4 regions of the Pallidibacillus thermolactis genome follow, and region 1 is predicted to be linked to each of the others. Evidence: riboswitches for the same ligand, from Rfam matches in the RefSeq annotation. Region 1 holds a riboswitch; each other region holds the start of a gene.
The links. Region 1 has a riboswitch for thiamine pyrophosphate ahead of tenA (thiaminase II). Riboswitches for the same ligand answer to the same signal wherever they lie in the genome.
Positions count from the first base shown of each region.

Region 2: another riboswitch for thiamine pyrophosphate. It lies ahead of OEV82_RS02235 (beta/alpha barrel domain-containing protein); the one in region 1 lies ahead of tenA (thiaminase II).
Region 3: another riboswitch for thiamine pyrophosphate. It lies ahead of tenA (thiaminase II); the one in region 1 lies ahead of tenA (thiaminase II).
Region 4: another riboswitch for thiamine pyrophosphate. It lies ahead of thiT (energy-coupled thiamine transporter ThiT); the one in region 1 lies ahead of tenA (thiaminase II).

Region 1 covers NZ_JAOUSE010000039.1:2,859-7,837, reverse strand. Annotated here, with positions in the region: gene OEV82_RS11745 (enoyl-CoA hydratase/isomerase family protein) at 1-227, shown strand, start outside; gene OEV82_RS11740 (MBL fold metallo-hydrolase) at 282-1,220, shown strand; TPP riboswitch at 1,475-1,563, shown strand; TPP riboswitch at 1,653-1,741, shown strand; gene tenA (thiaminase II) at 1,827-2,510, shown strand; gene thiW (energy coupling factor transporter S component ThiW) at 2,527-3,048, shown strand; gene thiD (bifunctional hydroxymethylpyrimidine kinase/phosphomethylpyrimidine kinase) at 3,017-3,820, shown strand; gene thiM (hydroxyethylthiazole kinase) at 3,813-4,616, shown strand; gene thiE (thiamine phosphate synthase) at 4,613-4,979, shown strand, end outside.
Region 2 covers NZ_JAOUSE010000003.1:121,241-126,219, forward strand. Annotated here, with positions in the region: gene fliD (flagellar filament capping protein FliD) at 1-1,721, opposite strand, end outside; gene flaG (flagellar protein FlaG) at 1,708-2,076, opposite strand; TPP riboswitch at 2,350-2,459, shown strand; gene OEV82_RS02235 (beta/alpha barrel domain-containing protein) at 2,554-2,739, shown strand; gene OEV82_RS02240 (thiamine phosphate synthase) at 2,729-3,145, shown strand; gene thiS (sulfur carrier protein ThiS) at 3,148-3,351, shown strand; gene OEV82_RS02250 (thiazole synthase) at 3,357-4,124, shown strand; gene OEV82_RS02255 (ThiF family adenylyltransferase) at 4,124-4,979, shown strand, end outside.
Region 3 covers NZ_JAOUSE010000009.1:14,357-19,335, forward strand. Annotated here, with positions in the region: gene OEV82_RS05080 (ABC transporter ATP-binding protein) at 1-1,070, opposite strand, end outside; gene OEV82_RS05085 (ECF transporter S component) at 1,048-1,644, opposite strand; gene tenA (thiaminase II) at 1,641-2,327, opposite strand; TPP riboswitch at 2,445-2,545, opposite strand; gene OEV82_RS05095 (LysR family transcriptional regulator) at 2,631-3,497, opposite strand; gene OEV82_RS05100 (aspartate aminotransferase family protein) at 3,888-4,979, shown strand, end outside.
Region 4 covers NZ_JAOUSE010000011.1:42,050-47,028, reverse strand. Annotated here, with positions in the region: gene OEV82_RS05920 (saccharopine dehydrogenase family protein) at 1-930, shown strand, start outside; gene OEV82_RS05915 (S1C family serine protease) at 1,376-2,800, shown strand; TPP riboswitch at 2,916-3,032, shown strand; gene thiT (energy-coupled thiamine transporter ThiT) at 3,104-3,700, shown strand; gene OEV82_RS05905 (dipeptidase) at 3,738-4,979, opposite strand, start outside.

The sequences.
Region 1 (4,979 bases):
GCGATGTCATAAAAGAAGCGACTGATTTTGCTCAATTTATAATAAGTGGTCCACCGATTGCAAATCCATTTGTCAAATATTTAGTAAATCATGCACATGAACTAACGAACGAAACAAATCAGATGTTAGAAAGTACTATGCAAGCATTATTATTCCAGACAAAGGATCATAAAGAAGGAATACGTGCTTTTTTTGAAAAGCGGAAGCCTGACTTTAAAGGAGAATAATAGATTTGACGCTCACTTTCACATGTGGAAAAAATAATTAAAGGTGGCTATCGTATGTTAGAAGAGATTGGTTTAAAACGGATTCGCTTAGATTTGCCTTTTCGACTGAACCATGTCAATTGTTTCTTAGTAGAAGGACCCAATGGTTGGATAGTGATAGATGCCGGTTTGCATAATAAACCAACGGTAAAACGGTGGGAAGAGGAACTTCAAGGAAAAGAAGTTTCCGATATTTATATAACCCACTATCATCCTGATCACTTTGGTTACGCCGGTGGACTTCAACAAAAAACGGGTGCAAAAGTATCTATGTCTAAAATTGATGCTACTGATGGATTTATGGCATGGGAAAAGAATTTTTTAGATTCATTGGAAACCAATTATCAGTTATCTGGGATTCCTAAAGATACGGCAAAGGCAATGGCTGACGATACGAAATCTTTTAAGCCAAGAGTAACACCGTATCCTGAAGTGAATCATTTTTTTCAAGAAGGGGAAAAGGTACAAATTGGTAAGCTAGAATACGAAATTTATTTTACACCAGGACATTCCGATGGTTTAATTGTATTTTTTAATAAAGAAAAAAGTGTTTTGCTATCAACAGACCATATTTTACCAAAAATTACACCGAATATAAGTTACTGGTATCATGGTGATCCGAATCCGTTACAAACGTACTATCATTCCCTTGAAAAAGTGAAAAAACTCAATGCTGAGTATGTCATCCCGTCGCATCGCGAGCCGTTTACCGATGCAAACAAGCGAATAGAAGAGATTAAAGCTCATCATGCTGAACGACTTGAAAAAACATTAGAGGCTATTCAAAAAGAAAGTACGGTTTATCAAGTTAGTAAAGTCCTGTTTCCTTTTATTGAAACTATTCACGAAACACGGTTTGCTGTGGGTGAAACTCTTGCCCATTTAGAATATTTACGTTCCAAAGGTGAATGCAAACGGGAACTTGTCAATGGAAAATATGTGTATTTTGTATAAAAAACGGTCTGTCATTCTAATGGAAGGGTCAATCAAGTGGCACACCCAATTCTCCTTGGAGCGGTAACGTGTCCTTGACAAATTTTCATTGGATTCTGAACGGGTGAAAAAGCCATTGTCATAAAAAGGCACTTTGTTTTCCGAGCCGTAGCTATGGACATTATTTGACAGCTTCTAAAAGGATTTTAGTTCTTTTCATAGCCAAACTAAGAAAAGTTTGCTACAATCAAGTTGAAACAAAACAAAATAAAGTCAATTTACACTAGGGGCGCCGGTCGGCTGAGAAGTACCCTTTGAACCTGATCTAGTTCATACTAGCGTAGGGAAGTGTAACATAAAATTTAGATACAAAAACGATGATGTTACGATTTCCCCGCGGTTCGAAAAGAATGCGGGGTTTTATTTTGTTTTGTGAAAAAACTTAATATTTTAGAAGACTACTAGGGGCGCCATATGGCTGAGAAGTACCCTTTGAACCTGATCTAGTTCGTACTAGCGTAGGGAAGTAGTGTCGGAATTCGTATATACATATGTATGTATCGAAAATAACGCCACTTTCCTTCGCGGGAAGTGGCTTTTTAATTTTAAAAGGGAGGAGTATTTAAAATGGAAAAAATAATGACTTTTACTGACAGATTATTTCAGAACGTACAACCGATTTGGGAGAAAAATCATAACCATCCGTTTGTTCAGGAGTTAGGGAAGGGAACTTTAGATAAAGATAAATTTATTCATTATATGAAGCAAGATTATGTGTACTTAATTGATTATGCCAAACTATTTTCAATCGGTGTTACGAAGGCAACGAACCTAGAAACAATGCAAAAATTCTCACAAGTGCTTCATGACACTTTACATTTTGAAATGGAATTACATCGTCAATTTGCAGCGGAATTTGGGATTACAAATGAGGAGTTAGAAGCGACAAAGCCAACACCGGTAAACGTTGCTTATACATCCTATATGCTAACGGCGGCTCATAATGGTAGTTTAGCGGAAGTTGTTGCTTGTTTACTTCCTTGTGCTTGGGATTATTGGGAAATTGGTAAGCTACTGAGAAAACAATATGGTGACATATTGGCATCAAACCCTTACCGTAAGTGGGTTGAAACATATGACTCTGAGACTTTTGGTGAAGGCGCGAAGGCCCTTATTCAACTTATGGATGAATTAGCGGAAGGAAAACCAGAAAGAGAATTAGCTGTTTTAGAGAAACATTTCCAAATGACATCGAAATATGAATATTTATTCTGGGATATGAACTATTACAAACAAGATTGGCCAATTTAATATGGAGGCGGAACTGGTGAATAAAACGAGAAAAATAACGTACACAGCCATTATTGCGGGACTTACGACAGCAACAAGTACACTCATTTATATCCCGTTAGGTTTTGCCAAAATTTTTCCAATTCAACACTTTGCTAATGTCATTTCAGCAGTTCTATTAGGGCCCTGGTATGCCACATTACAAGCGTTTCTTACTTCAACATTACGAAACATGATGGGAACGGGAAGTTTATTTGCTTATCCAGGAAGTATGATTGGCGCCTTTTTAGCAGCCATTATTTTTTCAAAAACCAAAAAGTTATCCTTAGCAGCCTTTGGTGAAGTTGTAGGTACCGGGATATTCGGGGCGATGGCTACATATCCAATCGGTATTCTCTTTATGGGACAAAAGGCAACGCTGTTTGGATTAATTCCAAGCTTTTTAATGGCATCCTTTGCCGGTGCATTAATGGCATACGGGCTTCTGAAAGTTATGAGCCGTAACAAAATAATAGGAGGTTTAATTTATGAAAACAGCACTTACGATCGCGGGTTCTGATTCCGGAGGCGGGGCAGGCATTCAAGCAGATCTAAAAGCTTTTTCGGCAAATGGGGTTTATGGCATGTCAGTCATTACTGCAGTGACCGCCCAAAATACGGTGGAAGTTCGATCTGTTCAAGATATTGATACGGACATTATTCGTGATCAGATTGAAGCAGTATTTGATGATATTCAGGTTGATGCGGTTAAAATAGGAATGTTATCAAAGCCAGAAACAATTGAAGTTGTTATTGAAGGTTTGAAAAAGTATAAACCGTCGTTTATCGTTCTTGACCCGGTCATGGTATCAAAAGGCGGTCATCATCTATTGCAACCAGAAGCAGTTGAAAAATTAAAAGAGTTGTTACCACTTGCGACAGTGATCACACCAAATATTCCGGAAGCAGAAGTGCTGACTGGGCTTACGATTACGAATTTGGATGATATGAAAAAAGCTTGTGAAAAGATTTATGAACTTGGAGTAAAAACAGTTCTTTTAAAGGGGGGTCACCTTAACAGCGAGCCTAACGATTTATTTTACGATGGTCAAACGTTCCATTTAATTGAAGGAAAAAGATTCTATACAAAGAATACCCATGGCACAGGTTGTACACTATCTGCGGCAATTGCAGCAAACTTAGCGAAGGGAATGTCCTTGCTAGATGCAGTTCAAAAGGCGAAATGTTATATCAGTGTAGCAATCGAACATAGTCTTGACTTAGGACATGGTCATGGACCAACTCATCATTTTTACCAACTGTATAAAAAGGAGCTGGCTTTTAATGAATAAAACAGAAGCAAAGTTGTTATTTGAAAAAGTAAAAGCAGAACAACCACTTGTTCACTTTTTGACAAATACGGTGACAATCAATGATTGTGCCAATGTTACGTTAGCAATTGGAGCATCACCGGTGATGGCGAATGAAGTAAACGGAATTGAAGAGATGACAAATCTTGCCCAAGCCCTTGTCATTAATATGGGTACGATTACGGACCAAGTCTATGAATCTATGATTCGAGCCGGTAAAGCGGCGAATAAAAAAGGGATCCCTGTCATATTGGACCCGGTAGGTGCCGGAGCTACGACTTATCGTACAGAATTAGCACTGGACTTTTTAAAACGAGTAAAGGTCTCCATCATAAAAGGGAATGCCTCTGAACTTTATACTTTAATTGGTGGCGATGCGGTGACGAAGGGAGTCGATGCAGGTTTTATCCCAATTTCTAATAAAGAATTGGCTCAGGAAGCTGCCATTAGGTTCGGGAATGTCGTTGTTGTAAGCGGAGCTATTGATGCGATATCTGATGGAGAGAAAGTTGTTCAAGTGGAAAATGGTGATGAGTGGTTACCGCGTATAACGGGAACGGGTTGTATGGCGGCAGGCGTAATTGGATGTTTTGCCGGAGTAACGGATGATTATTTTACGGCTGCTTCCGTTGGTATTTCTGTTATAGGTTTAGCGGGAGAATTAGCAAAAAAGGCAATGTTAAGTCATGAAGGAATTGGTACTTTCCGTGTCAAATTCATGGATGCGATCTTCCGGATGGATGGTGATATTTGGGCAGAAGGAGTACGTTTATCATGAACATGGATTACAGCTTATATTTAGTGACGGATGAGTCGGTTCCTACAGATCAATTATTACGCGTCGTCGGGGAAGCCGTTGAAGGTGGAGTAACCCTTGTTCAATTAAGAGAGAAAAGATCTGAAGGAAAAATTTTTTATGAAAAGGCGTTAAAATTAAAGCAATTTCTAAAGGAAAATTATGCACATATCCCCCTTATTATAAACGATCGAGTGGATATCGCTTTAGCTGTTGAGGCAGACGGTGTTCATATCGGACAGAAGGATATTCCTGTTACAGCTGTTCGGAAAATTGTACCTGAATCAATGATTGTTGGTGTATCTGTCTCAAACGTTACAGAAGCAAAGGAAGCTGCAAAAAATG
Region 2 (4,979 bases), on a different contig from region 1:
AGACCACTTCTAGCCATCTCTTCCCACTTTTCTTGTTGTTTCTCTGTAAGTTCTTCCCGTTCTAAATCAGATAATGGTTCATAACTTTTATAATATGGTTCATTTAACTTCGTTTCAATTTTTTCGACAATCTCATTATATTGATCAACAAACCCCTTAATCGTTTCAAATAGTTTCTCGTTGTCGTTATTCACACTAATCGTTACAGGTTGTGCACTACCCGCTTCCATTGTATTTTTTAACGTAAAAGATACGCCGTTGATAGTAAAGGTGTTGGAGGATCTTTCCGTTTTTAATCCGTTAATCGTGAACTCTGCATTATGACCGTCATTATACAGCGTTGACTCTTCCAGCTCGCTCAAGTTTGTACTTTCCGTAAACTCATTAAATCGTAAAATATCCGTTAAAAACCCTTTTTCTATAATAATATCGGACTTATCTTCGTCATTAAATTTACCGGTTTCCGTCCGTGTAAGTGTCACTTGATCTGTAAAGGAATCATAAAACATCATTAAGCCTAAACTCGAATTATTGACTTTATTCATCACACTATTCAAGGATGTCGTTCCACTGACGATAAAGTTCTCATACATTTTACCTTCTGAAGTATGGGTGGCTAAGTCAAACGTGAAGTAATTTTGCTTAGATGTAATGTCGATATGTAATGTTTCTGTTTCATCTGTAAACTGCTCTTCCAAAAAATGATCTGTAAAAGTAATTTGGCCAGTATCATAATTTATCGTGGCGATTACTTCTTCTCCACGTTTAAAGTTCCCCATTCGTGATCCATTTTGTTCATTTCCATCTCGTATTATCGGTTCATCGGTAAAAGTGGTGTCCCCAATGGTAATATTGATACTTCCTTCTTTAAGTGCACCTGTGATTTGAATCGTATTTTGAATTTTGTCATCTTTTTTAGTTAACGTTCGCGTTTCTTTCTTTTCATTGACAACATAATCAACTTCCACGACATCATTAATATTTAACGTGTTTTTAAACTCAATCGTTCCATCTGAATGGACGAAAGCTACATTTTCATCTGTATCTGGCCAACTTTTACCCTCTTCTTCGGAAGTCTTAAAAATAACGTTGATCCCTTTTCCATTCACTTTAATTGAAATATCAGTAGAAAATGAATCCGATTCATTATTTTGTAATGTTTGTCCTTCTTTTAAGTTTAATTTCACAACTTTTCGATTATCGTGATTAATTTTAATTGATTCACTTTCTAATCCACCTTGTTTCCATTCAAAATCGGCGTTTTTAAACGAATCGCTAATAAAATAAAGGCCTTTATTTACATCAACTTTATGATTCTTATCGGCTGATATTCCTTCTGCATTTTTCATTGTCGCAGCCTTTGCTAATCGTGTAATCTCAGAAATTGTATACGTACCTGTTCCCGCTCCATTTGCTACCGTTGCTGTAACGAAATCTTCATTCGTACTTGTCACACTACGGATACGATAATTTTGCGTACGTGTAAATTCAAACAATTCATTCTGAAAGTCAAATAAAAGTTTATTAATTTCGCGATAAGCATCCCGCTTCCACTCTAACAATGTTTTTTCCTTTTCAATTTTTGTCAGTGGAATTCGTTCGGCTTTCATTAAGTCGGAAACGATGGAGTCAATATCCATACCACTTGCTAAACCACTAACCCGTACACCAACCATGATAGTTTCACTTCCTTTTCCATTCCTTCTATCAAATCTTCTCATTTATTATTAAACCGATTCGTTCCGCCATTGCCGCATATAAATCGAGCATTTTTTTTGGCGGCACTTCTCGAATGACTTCCTTTGTTTCCTCATCAATAATTTGGACATAATATTCTCCAAGTTTTTCATGCATCGTAAATTTTAAAGCAGTGTATGTAGGGCTCAAAAAATCATTTAAGGCTTGGATTACATCTTGAACTTGTTTTTTACCTCCATCAACTTGTCCTGCTGCTTTAGGACCCTCATATCCTTTTGTATCATATTTGGACGGATAAATCTCTTCTTTTAATGAGTTTGTTAGCCTACTTACTGTATCTGTATTTACCATTCGATGGGAAGCAATATGTTTTACCATTCAACATCCCCCTAAAGTTTTTTCGCACATAGATATCTACTTTTTTTATCGGCATAAAGAAAAAAGATTTAACGAATAAATCATATATTCAAAAGATAACAGGCTTCATTCCAAATACAATCCTTGTACACACAAATATAACGCTATGATTGAAACTTTTTTAATGAAAAGGCGCTCTAAATTCAGATTAAGAAAAAACTGGTCACCGTTCTGTAAATAATGTTTGCAAATACAGAAAAGTGTGTTAACATGGAATCGTTAAAAAATTTAATATTGAACCACTAGGGGAGCCTTTGAGAAAGGCTGAGATTAAAGTGTGGACTTTAAGACCCTTAGAACCTGATCTGGACAATGCCAGCGTAGGGAAGTGGAATTTTGGAACATGACCAATTTGGTTCATGTTTATGTTCACATGCCACTTTCCGCAATGGAAAGTGGCTTTTTAATATTCAAATGCGCTTGAAAGGAAGGACTTATGTGGAATTACACGCCATAACAGACGGGAAAAAAACCGCTACAGAGTTGGTCAAGGCTATTTTAGCCATTGCTGATGAGGTGGACTATATCCATATTCGAGAAAAAACAAAACAGACAAGTGAAGTCATTCAACTGGTAGAGCAGCTTTTAACAAAAGGTGTACAAAAAAAAACTCGTGATCAATGACCGGCTGGATGTTGCACTATTAACCGGGATACCGAATGTTCATCTTCCTGGAGCTGGATTGCCTGTCAAGTTAGTCAAACAAAAATTTCCTGAAATTAAAGTGGGTGTAAGTGTACATTCACTAGCAGAAGCGGTTATCGCAGCAGAAGATGGTGCTGATTATTGTCTATTTGGCCATGTATTTCCAACAAATAGTAAAAAAGGGATACCGGGAAAAGGGACAAAATTGTTGAAAGAAATTGTGCAAAAAGCAGGCATTCCTGTTCTGGCAATCGGCGGGATCACACCCGATAATATGACAGAGGTTGCGGCCACAAAAGTAAGTGGCATTGCAGTAATGTCGGCTATTCTTTCTGCACAAAATCCAAAAGAAGCAGCAAAACTTTTTCGGAAAGAAAGGGATTGATTATGCAACTCGTTATTAACGGTCAACAAGTGGAAGTGGAAAATGGGATCAAAAATATAGAAGATTTATTACACCATTTCCAATTGCAAGAAAGAATTGTGGTTATCGAACAAAATGGGGAAATAGTCGAAAAAGGACAATATGACATTCAACCCGTCAATGACGGTGACAGAATTGAAATTGTTCAATTTGTTGGAGGAGGATGAAAAACATGTTAAAAATTGGAGATAAAACATTTCGGTCACGACTATTATTAGGTACAGGAAAATTCCCGTCCTTTGAAATTCAAAAGAAAGCCGTTGAAGTGTCTGAGACGGAAATTTTAACGTTCGCAGTAAGAAGAATGAATATTTTTGAACCTTCGCAGCCAAATTTTTTAGAAATGCTTGACCTTTCAAAGTATTCCCTGTTACCAAATACCGCTGGAGCAAAAACGGCCGAAGAAGCGGTTAGAATTGCCAAACTTGCCAAAGCTTCAGGTTTATGTGACATGGTAAAAGTCGAAGTCATTGGCGATGATCAAACATTATTGCCGGACCCGATTGAAACATTACGCGCATCTGAAATGTTACTGGAAGAAGGATTCATTGTTCTTCCGTATACGTCCGATGATGTGGTTTTGGCAAAAAGGTTAGAAGAGTTAGGTGTTCATGCCATTATGCCGGGCGCTTCTCCGATAGGATCCGGTCAAGGGATTGTCAATCCTTTGAATCTATCATTTATTATTGAACAGGCCAATGTCCCGGTTATTGTGGATGCAGGTATCGGGTCACCGGCGGATTGTGCCCTGGCGATGGAAATGGGGGCGGATGGAGTATTATTAAATACGGCCGTATCGGGTGCAAAAGACCCGGTAAAAATGGCAAAAGCAATGAAGTTAGCTGTAGAAGCGGGCAGACTCGGATATGAAGCAGGACGGATTCCGAAAAAATGGTATGCTGAGGCAAGCAGTCCGACAGAAGGAATGTTAACACCATAATGGAACGTTATTCACGACAAATGTTATTTTCAGAAATTGGTGAGGAAGGGCAAAAAAAGCTACTGGATAGCCATGTCCTCATTGTCGGCGCAGGAGCACTTGGTTCAGCCAGTAGTGAAATGTTGGCCCGGGCCGGCATCGGTAAAATCACGATTATTGACCGGGATTATGTTGATTGGAGTAATCTTTCCCGCCAACAATTATATACCGAAGAAGACGTCAAACAACAGTTACCAAAAGCGATTGCTGCGAAAAAGCATTTACAATCGATTAATTCCAATATTTCCATTGAAGCGATAGTCGGTGATTTCTCCCTTGAATATGAAGATGTAGTAAAACACGTCGACTTCATGATTGACGCGACTGACAATTTTGAAACGAGATTTTTTATGAATGATGTAGCAATGAAGCATGGGATACCGTGGATTTATGGCGCTGTCGTCCGAAGTTATGGGACGACGGTTTCTATCGTACCACATAAGACACCGTGTTTTCATTGTCTCCTTGATGCCATTCAATCTGACGGCATGACCTGTGATACAGTTGGTGTAATTAGCCCGGCAGTTCAAGTGGTTTCTTCTTATCAAGTAACCGAAGCATTAAAATATTTAGTGTCAGGGGAAGTGTCAAAGCAATTAGTTTCCTTTGATGTTTGGACAAGGCAATATTCATCGGTTAATCTGACAAAGTTAAAGAAGGCGGATTGTCCATCCTGTGGAAAAAACCCAACGTATCCATTTTTGTCCCGGGACAATCAATTAAAAACAGCAGTGTTGTGCGGGCGAAATACGGTACAAATCCGGCCACAACAAAAACAAGTAACCTCTCTTGCAGAGATTAAAAATCATTTACGTC
Region 3 (4,979 bases), on a different contig from region 1:
AAACCTACTTGTTCATACAATTCACGATCTGACCAATTCGTTAGTTCCTTACCCTGAATAAATATGTTTCCTTTTTTTATTGGTTCCAAGCGGATAAGACTTTTCAGTAAAGTGCTTTTTCCACTTCCATTTTCTCCAACAATGGAGATCCATTCTCCTTTGTCTATTGCTAGATTAATTTCTTTTACAATAGACTTCCTTCCGTATCCAATTGTCACATTTTCTGCCGAAATGATCGGATTTTCAATTTTATAATCTTTTATTGCAGTCTGACACTTTGATTTAAATTGTTTCGATAATTTGATGGATAATGGATGAGAAGGATTTTCAATAACCTCAATCCACTTGCTTGGATAAAGTTTCGGACGCCAAATTCCCGCTTCTTTCATTTCATTAGTAAAATGATGGATAATGTCCTCGGGCTCTCCATCTCCAATCACATTTCCGCCCTCATTTAACATAATAATCCGATCCATCCACTCAATACAGCCGTCTAACATATGTTCAACAAAAATCATTGTTTGATTTGTTTTTTGAGATAGTCGGTGTAATATTTCAAGTATTTCTTTCCTGCCAGCTGGATCTAACTGAGCAGTTGGTTCATCAAAGAACAGCACCTCTGGCTCCAAGGCTAGTAAACAAGCTAAAGCTAGTCTTTGTTTCATTCCGCCTGATAATGTATCGATAGGGGTTTTCTTATCTACTTTTAAACCGACTTGATTCATTAAATTAGAGATAATATTGTCCATTTCGGTTTGAGGAACGGATCGGTTCTCAAGGCTAAATGCAATCTCTTCATCCACATGCAACATACAAAATTGAGAGTCAGGATCCTGAAACATAATTCCCACATTATCTCTCAGAAATACTTGTCCTGTTACTTCTGCTTCTATATACTCTGGAATGATCCCAGCGAGAGTGGAAATCAAAGTTGATTTCCCACCTCCGCTTGGTCCAAGTATCAATACCTTTTCTCCTTTATTAATAGATAGCGTAATATTTTTCAATATGTGTTCTGAACGGTTATAATAACGGACAGAAAGATCATTACAGCCCAGAAACATGTCCATTGGCATCTTCCTTTTTTCTTTTTTCTTTCATAATTGCATATTGTTCTAACACACCTGTTTTTGCCAATGTATCTACTACTACTTTTGCTAACCAACCGCCAAGAATCATACCGCTGATAATATGAATACCTAACGTAGTTAATAATACCTCTGTCGAGTAATATCCAAAACCTTTTGCCAACAAATTATAAATCATTCCAAAAACGGCCGCCAAAGCACCAGAAAGCATTAAAGTAAAAAGGTTATATCGCTTGTATCTGAATATGGCAAAAGCAATTTCAGAACCAATCCCTTGAAATAGTCCTACTAATAAGGCAGCTAATCCAAAATGACTTCCTGTAAATAATTCCACTGCTGCAGCCGTAACTTCTGCGACAAATGCCGCACCTGGTTTACGAATGATATAGGCAACAATAGGACTAGCGATCACCCAGATGCCAAACATAAAACTGGCACCGACAGGCCCAATTACAGCAGAAATCGGAATCCAAAGTGTAGACCAGCCTAAATAGATCACACCACAAATTACTGATAAAATAACCGCTAAGACGATTTCTTTCATTTTCCAAGTCAAGATTGTATTACCTCCATTTTTACAGGCCAATCCTCAAGTTTATAAGCCATATCCCAAAACATATATTCAAGCTGACAGCTAAGTAAGAAATGTTCCTTCATTTTTTCTTTTTCTATGTTTGTCGCTTCCTTTACCAGTTCATCAAGCCGTGCACAAAACTTTGTTGTGATTGAATCGGTCCGATTGCCATAGAAATGGATCCATTCATAAAATGGATGTGAACGGTCTGGGTTCACTTCTGTTAATAATCGCTTCCCTATTTCCCAGTAAGTCCACGGGCACGGCAATAAAACTGCAATAATTTCACCCAATGTCCCTTCATGAGCAACCGTCAGCATATGCCGTATGTATTGATGTGCGGTTGGAGACAATGGGTACCCTTGTAATTCTTCGTATTTGACATCTGCAACTTGACAAAAGTTATGATGTGGATGTGTTTCACTATTCAAAATAAAAGAAATTTGCTTATTAAACATTTCCATATCCTTACGATCTTTACACTTTGAAATTGCCATTCCATAGATTCGTATAAAGGCATTTAAATACTCAAAGTCTTGCTTTACATAATGAATTAGTTGTTCCTTCTTTAAATCTCCATTTGCTATTCCCTGTACAAATGGATGCTCAAAAATAGCATTAAAAATCGGATCTGCTTCTTTTCTCAGTTCTACAGAAAAACTCATGTTTATTTATGCCTCCTTATTAGTTATAGTGGAAGACGCTAGTTAGGAAGCAATTGCAGAATAAAGACATAAAAAAACCGCACCAAAATGGAGCGGCAGAATACTTTTAAATATACTCTTGCACGGACTCCACTTCCCTACGCTAGTATGAACTAGATCAGGTTCAAAGGGTCCGGGATACTTCCCGTCTCAGCCGAAAGGCTCCCCTAGTGTCTTCCTATACATTCCTATTCATTTAATTATCACTTTACACACACTTTTCAGTAAAGTCAATACAATCTTACATAAGTTAATAATTTTATTTCACCATACCCTTTGTAAAACACTACAAAATGTTTGAATATTAGGTTCTTCTGAGCGAACCTTTAAGTTAATACAAAACGTAGTAATCGGTTCGGATACAGGTTGAAGGATGGTGATAGAGCCCTCCTCCAACTCTTTTTTTATAATATTTTCTCCTAATATGGCATATCCGGTTCCATTTAATACAGCACTTTTAACCGTTTCATCGCTGCCACCAACCACAATCATAGATTGAGGCTGCAACTTGCTTGTTTTGAAATAGCGGTTAATAATACTACTGAAACTACAATTTTTATCGTAAGAGATAAATGGATACAGACCAAAGATATCTTCCAAACTACGATCTTTGCTAATTTGTGAGGACACAACCAAAAAAGTTTTTTCTTCCTCTAAAAAGATTTGTCTCATATCTATTTCATGAAAATTACCAGCAATGATTGCAATATCTGCAACATGGTCCTTCACACTTTGAATGGCATGTGCACTATTTAATGGTAGAAGATTCACCCGAACGTTCGGATACAATTCCTTATAATGTTTTATAATGTGTGATAACCGCCTTGTACAGTAGTATTCAGATGCTGCTATTGTTAAAATTCCTTTAGGTCCATGCAATTCTTCCATTTCTTTTTCCATTTGGGCAATAAGTGAAAATATCTGATCAACGTGAACCTTTAGCTGTTTTCCAGCAGTCGTTAATACTGTCCTTTTTCCAATTCTTGTAAAAAGGGTATGATTAAGCTCTTTTTCAAGAGATTGTATTTGTAACGTAATGGTGGGTTGTGTGTAGCCTAATTTGTTTGCTGCCTTGGATAAATTCAATTCCTCTGCAACAACTTTGAAGGTTTTTAAATGTCGTAGTTCCATTCCACTACCTCTTTCTTAAAAAACCCCTCTTCGGAAGAATGTAAGTTATCTTAATTATAACATTGCAATAAATTATCTAATGAAATCAAGTATCAATAATGATTTATATTTTATAGACAATTATGATTATTTTAATAATAATATATAAATTTTTTCAATAGTTAAGTAGCTTCATTTTTTTCGGTTTCACGACCAAATATCTATACTTCTCTCTCTCCATCTATTTTTGATTCAAAAATGGGATTATAGGCACTCTTTTATCGAAACGATTGCACCCTGTACACTTTCGCTTTTTCAACTATTAAGAATTCCTATCGTTCATATTTGACCAGTTATCTATGTTGTGAAAAAATTCATATTAATAAAAATATTATATTAGGAGAGATAAGTATGATAGATTGGCATACGATTAATGGCGAAGGCTTTTTAGCACCAACAATGGCAAAAGATTTTCCCAATCTGCCAGTCGTAAAATCAGAAGGATTATTTTACATTGGCGTTGACGGGAAAAAATATCTTGATTTTACATCAGGAATTGCTACAGAGAATACCGGACATAGACATCCAAAAGTTGTAGAAGCCATTAAAGAACAGCTAAAACATTTAGTTCATGGGCCGATTGGCATTATCAATTACGAATCCATTATGTTATTGGTAAAAAAGCTAAGAACTATTTTACCTGAATCCCTCAATTGCTTTTTCTTTGGAAATAGTGGGGCAGAAGCGATTGAAGGTGCAATCAAGCTCGCCCGGCATGTGACTAAAAGAAATTATATCATTTCTTTCCTCGGTGGGTTTCACGGAAGAACGATGGGAGCCTTAAGCTTAACGACGTCTAAAAGTAAGTATAGAAAAAATTTACCTGTTGGTGCGGGAATGACGTATCAACTGCCGTATGCAAAGCCGACTGAGACACCTGAAGGACTTGATCTGCAAATCTATTGGTCCCAGCAAGTTGAAAAGGATTTTAATAGACTATTCAATCATCAAGTAGCCCCTGAAGAAGTGGCAGCCGTCATATTAGAACCGGTACTTGGTGAAGGCGGATATGTAGTCCCGCCAAAAGCTTGGTTACAAAAAATAAGGGAAATTTGTGATCAACATGGAATCCTGTTAATTTTTGATGAAGTACAGACCGGATTTGGACGAACTGGAGACTGGTTTGCAGCCAATCGATTTAATGTAACTCCAGATATAATGGCCATTGCTAAAGGAATCGCCAGCGGATTGCCACTCAGTGCAACTGTAGCTTCAAGAGAATTGATGGAACAATGGACAGTGGGGAGTCATAGTACAACATTCGGAGGTAATCCTCTAGCATGTGCTGCGGCTTGTGCCACAATTGATGTTTTAAAAGAAGAAGGATTAGTTGAAAACGCCCGTGTCCTTGGTGAATATGCATTAAATCAATTATTAGATATTAAAGAAGGACATCCTGTAGTTGGGAATGTACGAGGGATCGGGTTAATGATAGGTATTGAA
Region 4 (4,979 bases), on a different contig from region 1:
AATGCATTATTTTATTCTTTTAATGTAAAAGTGGCGAAAACAGCAATAAAAGTCGGTGTACATTCTGTTGATTTAGGTGGACATATTGGTCACATAACGGATGAAGTTCTAAAGTTAGAGGAAAAAGCAAAGGCAGCGAATGTGACCATTATTCCTGATCTTGGGGTTGCACCGGGAATGATAAATATTTTATCTGGTTATGGTGTGAGTAAATTATCTAAAGTAAAATCCATTAAATTATATGTTGGTGGTATTCCACTTCGGCCAGAGCCACCATTAGAATATAATCATGTTTTTTCAATGGAAGGTTTGTTCGATCATTATACAGACCCTGCTTTAATTATTCGAAATGGAAAATTGATGGAAGTTCCTTCATTATCTGAGGTTGAGCCAATATACTTTGAAAAATTTGGTCCATTAGAAGCCTTTCATACATCTGGAGGAACATCGACCTTATCAAAATCATACCCCGAATTAGAGACATTAGAGTATAAAACGATCCGCTATCCTGGCCATGCTGAAAAAGCAAAACTTTTAGTTGATTTAAATTTAACGAGAAATGATTACTTTGTCGAAATAGATGGGATGAAAGTTAATCCAAGAAAAGTATTATTAAAAGTTTTAGATCCAATCGTAGAATTGAAGGATAAAGAAGATGTTACACTTCTTCGGGTTATCGTTTCCGGGTTGAAAGATATAAAAGAGGTTTCCTATACTTATGAAATGATTTGTTATAAGAACAATAAAGAAAACGTGACTGCAATGGCTCGATCAACAGCTTATACAATATCTGTAGTTGCCCAAATGATTGCTAAAGGGGTAATTAATAAGAGAGGTGTATTTCCACCTGAGCAAGTCGTTCCTGGTCAAACGTACATTGAAGAAATGGAAAAAAGAGGTGTAATGATTACTGAAAAAATAAGTGAATAAATGAAAAAAGAGCAGGATATCCAAAGTATCCTGCTCTCATCAACGTTATTTTGCACAATGGTATTGAAATAAATGATAATCCTTAAATAAAAAGGAAAAACAAACGTTCGTTAGTATTCTTTTTTCAAAACAATATTTAAAAATTATTATTGATTAATTCGGTTGCAATAATTTTTCGTCGAAAGATGATTCTTATTTTCCGGGATCATCTTTTTTATTTTTACTATTATTGCAAGTTGTTTTTTGAAGAAGATGATTATATTTTTTTTCGTTTTATTTAAAATTAATATTGATGATATAATGACCGTGATAAAAATTCTGTTTTAACGTATTAAGTAATGTTATATCAATGATCGTTTTCAACAATTTTTTCATCTCTTTTCACAGTTTTTTCATAAATGTTGACTACAATAGATGTGAGAAGTAGGGAGTGAGGGTAGAGAAAATGGATAATCATACAAAAAATCAATCAAATTTTGATTCAAATGAAAGTTTAAATTCACCAGAATCAGTTAATAGCGAAAATCGTAAACAGACTAATTATAAGGATCAGCAATTCCAATTACAACAAACTAGTACACAGAAGGTGAATAGTTTTGAAAGTGAGCATGGTGAACAAAGTGATATTATCAACAAATATGAAAGCTCAAATGATTATAGGGATACTTTTGAAGGTATAAATAAGCACGATGATCAAAAATTCAAACTAAAAAATAGCATGAAAAAACGTTGGTTTAAAAAAGTAGTTTCCTATTTGTTAGTCGGTGTAATAAGTTCGGCTTTAACCATTTCAGCGATAGCTTATTTTGATCTACCTTTTGAAAATGGCGATCACTCATCTAATTCGACACAGCTACAAAATAAATCATCTGATGTGGAATATACTCCAACCTTTGCTTCAGCTGACAATGCATCTATAGCTGATATAGTTGAAGAATTATCTCCTACAATTGTGGGGGTAATTAATTTACAACAGCTTAACAACCAGTTTTATTTCCAACAAGAAAATGTCCAAGCTGGAACAGGTTCTGGAGTTATTTTCCATAAGGATGATCAATATGGATATATTATTACAAATAACCACGTCATTGAAGGAGCGAATGAAGTTGAAGTTTCTTTATATGATGGTGAAACGGTAAAAGCTGAAATAGTTGGAGCGGATGCGTTAACCGATTTAGCAGTATTGAAGATCGATCAAGCTCATGTTGATAAAGTTGCAAGTTTTGGTGATTCAAGTAAATTACGTCCAGGAGATGAAGTCATTGCAATTGGTAATCCACTAGGACTTGAATTTTCTAGAACCGTTACACAAGGGATTATTAGTGCAATTGACCGAACAGTTGGAGTAAAAACTTCTGCAGGTGAATGGGAATTAGATGTAATCCAAACCGATGCAGCAATAAATCCAGGAAATAGTGGTGGTGCTTTAATTAATGCAAGTGGAGAAGTAATCGGTATAAATAGTTTAAAAATTGCCGATGAAAGAGTAGAAGGTTTAGGTTTTGCTATTCCAGCGAACGATGTTCTTCCAATTGCAGAACAATTAATCGAGAATGGACAAGTCAAACGACCATTCATCGGAATCGAAATGTATGATATGGCTGACATTGTTCAGTTTTATCGTCAGAGTATGTTCGGAAATATTGAACAAGGTATTGTTGTAGCAGGGGTTAAAGAAGGTTCACCCGCTGCAAAGGCTGGTCTGAAAGTAAATGATGTTATTGTAGGTATTAATGGTAATGAAGTGAAAAATACAACTGAGCTACGAAAATATTTGTATAGTAAAGTGAAGCCTGGAGATACTATAGAGCTTGAGTTTTATCGTGAAGGTAAAAAACAATCCGTTTCAGTAAAAACGAATGAAAGTTGATTACACATGAGTTAGAAATAGGGCTGTCTTTATGACAGTCCTAAATTTATACGTTTTTCATATAAGCGTTGTATTTTTCTTGTTATCGTTTATAATTAAAGATGATATGAAACAACGTTTCCACAGGGGGAGCTTATGCTGAGAGTGAATAAATTGACGATATGTCTTTTTATTCTGACCCTTTGAACCTGTTCAGTTAGTACTGGCGTAGGGATTGTGGAAGAAAAGAGAATGTACGTAATCTTTTCTCCTTTTCTGAGCTTCCTATGGAACGTTTCGTTAAATTACATAGGAGGTTTTTTTATGCGCACAAATCAATTACAACCACTCATTGAAACATCGATTTTGGCAGCATTAGCGTTTATTATCGATTTATTACCATCGATACAATTAGGACCATGGATATCTATTTCCTTCGCAATGGTCCCTGTGTTCATTCTATCTTTTAGATGGGGATTTAAATATGGTGTATTATCTGGATTTCTCTGGGGAGTACTTCAAGTAATTTTCGGTGATGCTTATATCCTTCATTGGTTTCAGTTTATAATTGAATACTTTGTTGCATTTGCTTTTATTGGTTTTGCCGGATTGTTTATGGGAATGATACAAAATTGTTTTGACGAAGGGAAGAAGAACATTGGTTTTTTCTATATAATAATAGCTACATTTGTTGGTAGTTTTGCTCGTTATCTAGTTCATTATATTGCTGGTATAGTTTTTTGGGGAAGTTATGCGCCCGAAGGCCAACCGGTTTGGTTGTACTCTTTAGTCGTAAATGGTCCAGCTGGATTAGGTTCATTCTTGTTCTGTATTATCGTACTTATTTTATTAATTTCAATATCCCCTCGTATATTAACAGAAAGTAGAAGGAAAAATATGTCTGTACGACTAAATAAATAATTTTTAACCCCCATCCAATTAAGGAAGGGGGTACATCTTATTTGAATCGTATTTCAGCCAATTCATTCCAATATTCACACATCGTTTGCATCCCTTTATAAAAATTCTCTAAATGGAAATGTTCATTTGGAGCATGGAAGTTTTCACTATCTAGAGAAAACCCTAGTAAGACAATTGGGACTTGTAAAATTTGAGCAAAGTCAGCGACAATTGGTATAGAGCCACCGCTACGAATATAAGCTGTTTCGGTACCGTAAATTTTAGAAGCAGCACGACCTGCTGCTTGAATTGCCGGGTGATTAAGCGGTGTTACAAAAGGAGCACCGGAATCAAATGGAGTAATTTTTACTGTCACTCCTTTCGGTTTATGTTTCTCAATATGTTGTTTAATAAGTTCTAAAATTTGTTCAGGTTCTTGATTGGGTACTAAACGACATGTGATCTTTGCGCTAGCTTGGTTTGGTAAAACGGTTTTAATTCCTTCCTCTTGAAAACCGCTATACATCCCATTAATTTCTAATGTTGGACGATAACTCGTTCTTTCGTAAAAACTGTATCCAGGTTCACCAAATAATTCAGGAACACCAAGTTCTGTTCTCACCTTTTCATCGTCTAATTGTAAAGCATTAATCGCTTGTTTTTCCTCATCTGTTATTGATAGTACATTATCATAAAATCCATCGACCATTATACGTCCTTCTTCATCATGAAAAGTGGATAATAATTGAACGAGAGCATGGGCTGCGTTTTGAACACCGCCACCATAGGCACCGGAATGAAGGTCGGTTTTTGCTCCTTGAATGTCAATTTGTAAACCAGTTAATCCTCTTAATCCGTATGTAATGGAAGGTTTTCCTTTTTCAATCATACCAGTATCGGAAATCACTAAGACGTCAGCTTGCAATAATTCCTTATTTTCTTCAATAAACTTAGGTAAGTGAGGGCTACCGATCTCCTCTTCACCTTCAATTATTATTTTTATGTTTATTGGTAGCTTCCCTTCCGTTTTTAATAATGCTTCCAATGCTTTTATATGCATAAAAACTTGTCCTTTGTCATCACTGGCTCCGCGTGCAAATATTTTGCCATCGCGAACAGTTGGCTCAAAAGGTGGTGTTTCCCATAAATGTAATGGATCTACAGGTTGAACATCATAATGACCATAAATTAATACAGTAGGCTTATGATCTGCATGGATCCAGTCAGCATATACGATAGGATGACCTTCTGTTTCCATCACTTTTACATTTTCCATGCCAATTCGTTCTAACTCGTTACT